Regions from separate parts of the Clostridioides sp. LIBA-7602 genome, predicted to be linked through region 1. Evidence: riboswitches for the same ligand, from Rfam matches in the RefSeq annotation. Region 1 holds a riboswitch; the other holds the start of a gene.

Region 1 (4,429 bases):
CTTAGTCGCATTTATTGGTTCTTTTAATCTAACCATCACGTATTTATTATTATTTACAGGGTCTGTCTTTGTTTCAAAAGGTACATCTCCTAAATTGTGTAATTGACCATTTTCATCCCAATACTGTATCTCAAAGTCATTAATTGTCTTATCAGAAATATCAAATCTAGGTGTAGCCATAAAAGTATCCATAGTATAAGCTTTATCAAAAGTTATGATTGGACCTCTATTTGTTCCCTCAGCAGCATTGTATTCTGAGAAAGTCCAATGTGTTGTAAAGTCTCCATCTACTATATTAAATTTATCAAATGGATTTTTATCACTATATTCACTTGCATCATATTTAGCTGGATAAGTGACATCAACTATATGATTAGTTGGTATTCCAAATCCAGCATCAGATTTAGGAGTATTAATCAATCTGTAGTTAGGCGTTGTTGGAGCATCTACACTTTCAGTTGTGCCTAGATATATTTTAGACATTCCACTAGTTCCCAAGTGGTTAGTAGCTGTCATTCTAACTTCATACGTTGTATTATCTTTAAGCCCTTCTATTTTTGAGCTTGTTCCTCGAATAAGCTTATCATTGTATTTTATCCAAGAGCCATTAGAACCTTTTTCTCTGTAATATAAGTCAAAATCTTTAGCTTGTTTATGATTTTTCCAACTTACATCAAGAGCTTTAAATCTTCCTTTAATGCTTATGCCTTCTGGTGGCTCTGGTTTTGTATCTGGAACAACTTGAAACTCTAATATACTATCTGGGCTAAATTGTATTGGCTTATAGTTTGAGTCTACATTTTCTGGTACTCCATCTAAATTCTCTGATGTTGCATCTTTGTATCCACTAGACCAATCTCCATTTAAAGATTGTATGCTAACTCTATATAATCCATATGCTTCTATATCTCTAACTTCTATAGTATTTTTGCTAGTTTGTAATTTTTTAGTTGATAATACTTTACCTTTACTATCAATCGTATCTAATATAAGTTCATATGCAGATACATTTACTTCATTGTTCCAATAAAAAGATACCTTTTCATTTCCAACAGCAGTACTAGTTGCTATTTTATTAATTTTTGGTATATTCATTTCTGGCTTTGGTATTTCTTTATAAACATTATTTAAAAACTCAACTTTAGATATTTCTGCAAGATTTCTATCATTAGCAGTTGTAGCTGTTATTTTTATAGTTATCTTTTTTACTGCTACTTGTTTGCCAAGATTTATCACTATATCGCTATTTTGAACATCTGCATATGTTTCTAAAGCTGACCTACTATATGTAGATGTCGTAGAGTTATCATCTTTACTAATATTATTATCTTCTTTTGGTGTATTTTTGTCTAAATCAGATTTATCAGTTGATGAGCTTTCTTTATCATTACTCTCTTTATCATTGTTTTCTTGTTCATTTGTATTAGAATCTGATTCTTCTTTATCATTGTTTTCTTCTTGAGTATTATCTGAGTTATTATCAGATTGCTCTGTATTTTCTTCTTTATTATTTACTTCTTCTTGTTGTTCTTCTTTTAAAGTTTTCACATACTCTTTGTTTTCATAAGGAATCTGTTGAACATTACCATCTTTATCCGTAACCTCAACTATTCCTTTTGCTGGAGCACTCCCTTCAGGAGCTTTAATATTTATGACTTCCATATCAAGTGCTTCTGATAAAGCTATATCCATTACTGCTGGTTTTTCTTCTGATATTTTATCATCTTTATTTGCTGGAGATATTGTAACTCCATTGTTTTCTCCACTAAACAAATCTTCTACAGTACCTTGAATATTTGTATCACTATTTTCTTCTAATGTTACCTTACTTGTATCTACTATAGGATTGGTAGGTACTATACTTTCTAGACTATTTGCATTTTCATTTTGTCCTAGATTTTTATGTACATAGTCTAGGTCAGCAATATCTACCTTTCCATCTCTATTTAAATCATATTCTTTTTTATTTGAATCTATATTTTCTAAAACTTCATTATAATCATTTTTATCTACTTTTCCGTCTCCATTTACATCACCTATTAAGAATAGTTCATAGTTTAAAGGTTTATTTTTACTATCTACACTTGCTCTATTACTTAATAAAACCCTTTGAGAATAACTTGATATATCAATATCGTTAACTTCTTTATTCTTAAATCCACTTCCAGAGACTTCTACCTTGTATTTTCCAACAGGTAAATTGCTGAACATAATATTGTAATATGATATATTTTCATCTTTTTCTTTTATTTCACTTCTATTTGCAGATAATTTTTTGATAGTATAGTCTATAGAATCTGTTCCTATATTTATACTTCCTGAATTTTTACCTCCAAGTTTTATTATCCCACTATTATTACTACCATCTTTTAATTGTAGCTGTATATCAGTTATACTTTCTGATTCATTATTTTTGATTGGAAGTGAAAAATTTAAATCCACTTCTAGATTCCCCTTTAGCTTTTCTGTAACTGATTTTTCAACTGCCCTTAGTTTTCCCTCTAATATAGGCTCTGCAAAAACATTCAATGGTGCACTACACATGGACACTGCTAGTACACAAGATATTGCCTTTTTCATGAAATAACAATCCTCCCTCAATAAATCTTTAATTTTCCATGAATTTAAATGCTATAGTTTCAGACAATAAAAAAAGACACTCAAAGAGAATCTTTATTATAAATAAAAAGAACTTGCTCTTTTTAGCAACTGGCTGATATGGCTTTATAAGCTTTAATCCCTATAGTTTTGCGTCATTAGATTTCCCTAATTTTGCCATTTAATTTTCAATGCTTTTATACCCATTTTATACTATATTTAAACTTTTTAATACAATTTTTTTATGTTAAAATACAAAAAAAGAATATTTATATTATTATGTTAATATAAATATTCTTTATCATTATAAATACATTACTTATACGTTATTTTCTAATTATTATCTTATTATATATTTCCAGCGCTTATATATATTATTATTAAAATATCTAAATCTTGATAAATACTTATTCTTTATATCTTCCATAAAACTCATGTGTTGCATATATAGTCTTATCACCTGTCATAGTTAATCCAAATCCCATTATCTCATATCCCTTATGTAACATATTTGTACCTTCCTCAGGATTTGTCTTCCACTCATTAAAAATAAAGTTTCCTATATCATCTGCATCCCTATTTGTATATACAGGCTTATCTGGGATTTTATACTTAATTATATTTTCCCCTTGAACAGAAATGTATCCAGGTTTAATCTCACTCCAATCTAGATACTTCAAAAAAGTAGAATACGAATTTTTACCATTTATAGTATGAGATAAGGTCTTTTTATTTGCCATTAAATTAGACCAGTCATTTGCTAGACCTTCTAATCTACTTGCTACAGATAACTCTCTTACTCCATTCTCTTTTCTGTATTGTTTTGTAAGAGCATATATTTTTCCCTTTATTCTATCCTTAAATACTTTATCATTTGGATTATAGTACAATCCTTGTTGATTTGGTGAAGCTTGATTTATACATTGCTTGATGACATTTTGATTTATTCCTCCTAGTACAGTCAATTTATCTGCACCACTTAAAATACTCTTGTTGCTACCATTTTCAACTAAAACTACAGGAGCATTTTTTGCTATTGTAGAAGCTGCCAATGCATCAGTTAGTTGCATACCTTTACTTAAATAAAATTCTTTACTGTTTTTATAGAATTCTTGTATAACTCTCTTATTGGTATCAAATCTATCTTTCCCACCCAATCTAACAGAATTTGTACTCTTAACCAGTTCATCACTTATTATCTCACTAGAACCAAGTGCATAACTTTTTAATCCTGTTGTATCAAATCCTACACTGTTTCCATCTGTAAGTATTATAGGTACTCCATCTCTTGCTGCTACTGGTGATGCACTTATTGCATCTGCTTCTCCTGTAAATCCATTAGCTATAATTACTTTATCTATTGGTTTGATTTCTTTGATTTTTTCAGCTATTTTTATGCTTGTATCAAATCTATTCTCACCAAATATTCTTTGTACAACCTTCTTTTTAGATAGTAACTGATTTTCAACATTTTTACTTATTGTCGATTCTGAACCTATTATATATATAGTATTTGCTTTGTTTAATCTTTCCATAGTAGTATTTGGGATTTGATTTTGTTTTGTCATTAAAATAGGCGCGTTTAATGCTCCTGCTAAACCACTTGCACTCAAGCCATCTGACAAGCTATTATCCGAATTGATTAGTATTGCTGTATTGTAGTTTTGTTTGTCTGCTATTTTTGCTGCTGTCTCATATCTGTCAGTTCCTTTTATTTGTTCAACTGATGTGAGCGCATTTACTCTAGGAGTATTTACCATTACTAAAAATAGTGTAAGTCCTATAGCAAATATCTTTCTACTATTCTTCATATTTTTTTACCCCCAATATT
Region 2 (4,429 bases), 1.3 Mb from region 1:
GCAAAGAGGAAATATGATATACCTACACGAAGTTTTAAGTTCATTTAGAACTAGTGACCAGCAAAATAGTAATAACTTATTTATAATTAGTGGGTCTGCTCCAGATTGGTATAACATAATAGAGTATTGTTATAAAAATAAACTATTTATTAAATATCAGAAACAACTTGATGAATTAAAAGCATCTTGGTATCAAAAAAACTTTTACTTAATAGAATTATTTTATAAACATATGTCAAGTGAAAACAATTTTAATGAATATAATATATTAAAATATGATATGGATAAATTGTTGGAAGAATGTAATATAGTAGTAGAAAATAAAAGCTAAATTCATTAATAAAAATAAAAAATAAAAGTTTGTATATATTATATTAAATATAGTGTTAAGAAAGAAATAAGGTGAAATTATGGATAAATGCTACTTAATAGAATGGAATCCTATTGGAAGTCATGATATAGGATATTTAGTTTCATTAGAATCATATAAAAATATACCATTTGATATCAAAAGGACATATTATACATATAATGTTCCTAATACAATCAAAAGAGGTTTACATGCTCATAAAACCCTCAAACAAGTACTAATTTGTCTAAAAGGAAAATTAAAAGTTAAGTGCAGTGATGGTGTAAAAGAAGAAACCTTTTTATTAGATAATCCTAATGAAGGTTTATTTATAGGTAAAAATATATGGCATGAGATGTCTGGTTACAAGGAAGATACTCTATTAATTGTTCTAGCATCCGATTTTTATGATGAGAGTGATTATATAAGAGATTACGATGAATTTCTAAGATATGTAAGGAGCAATATATAATGATAAAATTTTTAGATATGAAGCCAATGCATAAAAATTTAAAAACAGAGATATTATCTAATATTGAAAAGGTGTATGATTCAAATTATTTTATATTAGGAGAAATGGTACATGAATTTGAAAAAAACTTTTCAAGATATTGTGAAACTGAATTTTGTATTGGTGTAGGTAATGGATTAGATTCATTGGAATTGATTTTAAAAGCATATGATATTGGAGTTGGAGATGAAGTTATAATACCAGCCAACACATATATAGCAACTGCTCTGGCTGTAAGCAATGTCGGAGCTACTCCTATATTAGTAGAACCAGATTGCAACACTTATAATATAGATGCCAATTTGATAGAAGATAAAATAACAAATAAAACTAAGGCCATAATAGCAGTTCATTTATATGGACAACCAGCTGATATGGATTCAATAAAGGAAATAACTAGAAAATATAATTTGAAATTAATAGAAGACAATGCACAAGCTCAAGGAGCATTGTATAAAAATAAGAGAACTGGGAACTTAGGCGATGCTGCAGGTATAAGTTTTTATCCTGGTAAAAATATAGGTTCACTTGGAGATGCAGGAGCAATTACCACTAATGATAGGGATGTATCTGAAAAGATAAGAGTTTTACGAAACTATGGTTCAGAAAAGAAATATTATAATAAATATAAAGGGAAGAATTCAAGACTTGATGAGGTACAAGCTTCAGTTTTAAATATAAAATTAAAGTATTTAGATAAGTTTAACGGCTATAGAAGCGATGTAGCTAGATATTATTTAGAGGGAATAGATAACTCAAAAATAATATTACCAAAGGTTTTAGATGATACAAAGCCGTCATGGCATCAATTTGTAATAAGGACAAAGCATAGAGATAAATTAAGAGATTATCTCTATCAAAAAAATATAGAGACTATGATACACTATCCAATACCTATACATAAACAGAAGGCATATTCAGAATTTAGTAATCTAACAGGGATACTCAAGGTATCAGAACTTATATCAGAAGAAGTTTTAAGTTTGCCAATATATCCATACTTAAATAAACAGGATATAGATGTCATAATAGATGCTATAAATAAGTACTAGGTTTTTAAAGTATAAAATTAAAGTAGGTGTAATAATATGAAAATTAGAAGGCTTGATATAAGAGACATAGGTTTAATGCTCGAATGGATGAAGGATGATGACATAAATAAAAATTTTAAAATAAATTTTAATGATATGGATAAAAATAAAATAGAGGAATTTGTTTTAAATAGTTATACTAATAGAAGTATTCATATGGCAATTGTTGATGATTCAGATGAATATCTTGGAACTGTTAGTTTAAAGAATATAGACTATATTAATAGAAACGCAGAATATGCTATAGTATTAAGAAAAAAAGCTATTGGAAAGAGTGTAGCTAAGATGGGTACAGAAGAAATATTAAAAATTGCTTTTGAAAATCTTAATCTGAAAAAAGTTTATTTGAATGTTTACTCACACAATGAGAGAGCTATAAGATTTTATGAGAAAATGGGATTTATATATGAAGGAGAGTTTAGAGAGCATATATTTTTAAACAATATGTTCATGAATATAAAATGGTATTCAATTTTTAATTATTTAAGCACATAGAAAGAGTATATGATATAAAAAGTATAGGGTTATTTTTTACTAGATTAGATTTTTTGATAATAGTTATAAAATAATAATATAAAATATGATAAAAATGTTTAAAAATTTTATCATTTATTGTATACTTAAATTAAAACTAAATAGGCAAAACTAGAGAAATCTAGTGACGCAAAGCTATAGGGGCTAAAGTTTGTATATGCGAACTATGCTAGCCAGTTGCCAAAAAGAGTCCTAAGTATAATTGTATACGTAGGATTAGTCGAAGTGACTGCTTTTTTGGCGGTCATTTTATTATGGAAAAATTACTTTATTACAGTAGAAAATACATATAATAACATATTTTACCAATTATAACAAGAAATAAAGAAAAACTATCTGAAAAAGTTGCTATTTTACAAAAAAAGGCAACTTTACAAAGAAAAAATTAAATACATATTAAAATTTTTTTTTATTTTTATTGAAGTTAATTAAATTTAAATTAGATTTCTCACTAAAATGATACATTATTATATTAATGTAATAGAATTGCAATAGATTTAAATGGACAAAGAAGTCATTTTTTGTAATATAGCAACTTCATTTTTTAATCATTAAATATAGCAAATAAATATATTTTGAGGAGGGGTGAGTATGAATACATATGACATTATAAAAATGGGACTAGATGCGACCAATCTAAGAAGTCAAACAATAGCAAATAATATAGCAAATATAAATACTGAAGGCTACAAAAAACATTATGTAACTTTTGAAGAAACATTAAATGATGCCATGCCAAAAATAGAAGAAAAAATAGACAATTCCAAAGGTCTAAGGGTAGATGGCAATAATGTAGATATAGAAGAAGAAAAAGTAAAGCAAGCAATGGCAACATTGCAATATAATGCTCTAATAGGTTTTGCAAATGGCAAAATAGCAATGACTAAATCAATAATAAGTGGGAGGTAACTAGAAGATGAGTGTGTTCAGTGGAATGGAAATCTCTGCTAGTGGATTAACAGCAGAAAGTTTGAAAATGGATATCATATCATCAAATGTAGCTAATATAAATGCTACAAGAGGTCCAAATGGAGAAGCATATAGGAGAAAAGTTGTTTCATTTGAAGAAAACTATGATAATAAATTAGGTATGCTAGGAGTAAAAGTCACATCTGTTGAAGATGACAAATCACCTCTTAAAGAAGTATATGACCCATCTCACCCAGATGCAAAGCCAAATGGATATGTGGAATATCCAAACGTAAATATATTGGTTGAAATGACAGATTTAATAACAGCTTCACGAGCATATGATTCCAACATAGATACACTGAATGCTCAGAAGTCTATGATATCTAAAGCTTTGGAAATAGGAAAGTAGGGATAAATTATGCCAATTACACAAATTAACAATTTAATGCAAGGTGCAAAGTTAGATAATTTGATTGGAGAAACAAAACAATTAAATATTAATAATAAAGAAGAAAAAAAGAATTTTGAAGATGTAATAATAGATACTATAGACAAAGTCAATTTTCAACAAGTGACAGCAGATGACATGAAAGAAAAATTTATAAAAGGCGAAGATGTTTCTATGCATGAAGTTATGTTAAAAGGTCAAGAAGCACAGCTATCTATGCAATATTTAATAGAAGTTAGAAATAAGATTCATGACGCATATCAAGAAATGAATAAGGTACAAATTTAGTCTTTTGAACAGGAGTAATAATCAATGATAACCAGTTTTAAAAATAAGATTAAGGAGCAAGTTGCTAAAGCTAGGACAAAAATAGGTTCTTTAAAAAAAGGGACCAAGATAGCATTAGGTATAGGGATTGTTGCTATATGTTTAGCGCTAGTATTTACAGCAATATCTGCAAGTAAAAATAAGTATGCAGTCTTATTTTCAGAACTAGATGTTCAAGATGCTGCAGATATATCAGCAGAATTAGAGTCTAGAAAGATAGATACTAAGGTAAAAGGAAGCACAATTTATGTGCCTAG

Evidence for each region. Region 1 has a riboswitch for cyclic di-GMP ahead of ACTG45_RS15505 (M60 family metallopeptidase). Riboswitches for the same ligand answer to the same signal wherever they lie in the genome.
Region 2: linked by a shared signal. The riboswitch ahead of flgB (flagellar basal body rod protein FlgB) and the one ahead of ACTG45_RS15505 (M60 family metallopeptidase) in region 1 are both predicted to bind cyclic di-GMP.

What each region holds. Positions count from the first base shown of each region.
Region 1 covers NZ_CP196991.1:3,292,209-3,296,637, forward strand. Annotated here, with positions in the region: gene ACTG45_RS15505 (M60 family metallopeptidase) at 1-2,580, opposite strand, end outside; cyclic di-GMP riboswitch class I at 2,702-2,787, opposite strand; gene ACTG45_RS15510 (cell wall-binding protein Cwp9) at 3,006-4,409, opposite strand.
Region 2 covers NZ_CP196991.1:318,041-322,469, forward strand. Annotated here, with positions in the region: gene ACTG45_RS01820 (glycosyltransferase) at 1-331, shown strand, start outside; gene ACTG45_RS01825 (sugar 3,4-ketoisomerase) at 411-821, shown strand; gene ACTG45_RS01830 (DegT/DnrJ/EryC1/StrS family aminotransferase) at 821-1,912, shown strand; gene ACTG45_RS01835 (GNAT family N-acetyltransferase) at 1,949-2,446, shown strand; cyclic di-GMP riboswitch class I at 2,580-2,670, shown strand; gene flgB (flagellar basal body rod protein FlgB) at 3,077-3,394, shown strand; gene flgC (flagellar basal body rod protein FlgC) at 3,402-3,806, shown strand; gene fliE (flagellar hook-basal body complex protein FliE) at 3,816-4,133, shown strand; gene fliF (flagellar basal-body MS-ring/collar protein FliF) at 4,158-4,429, shown strand, end outside.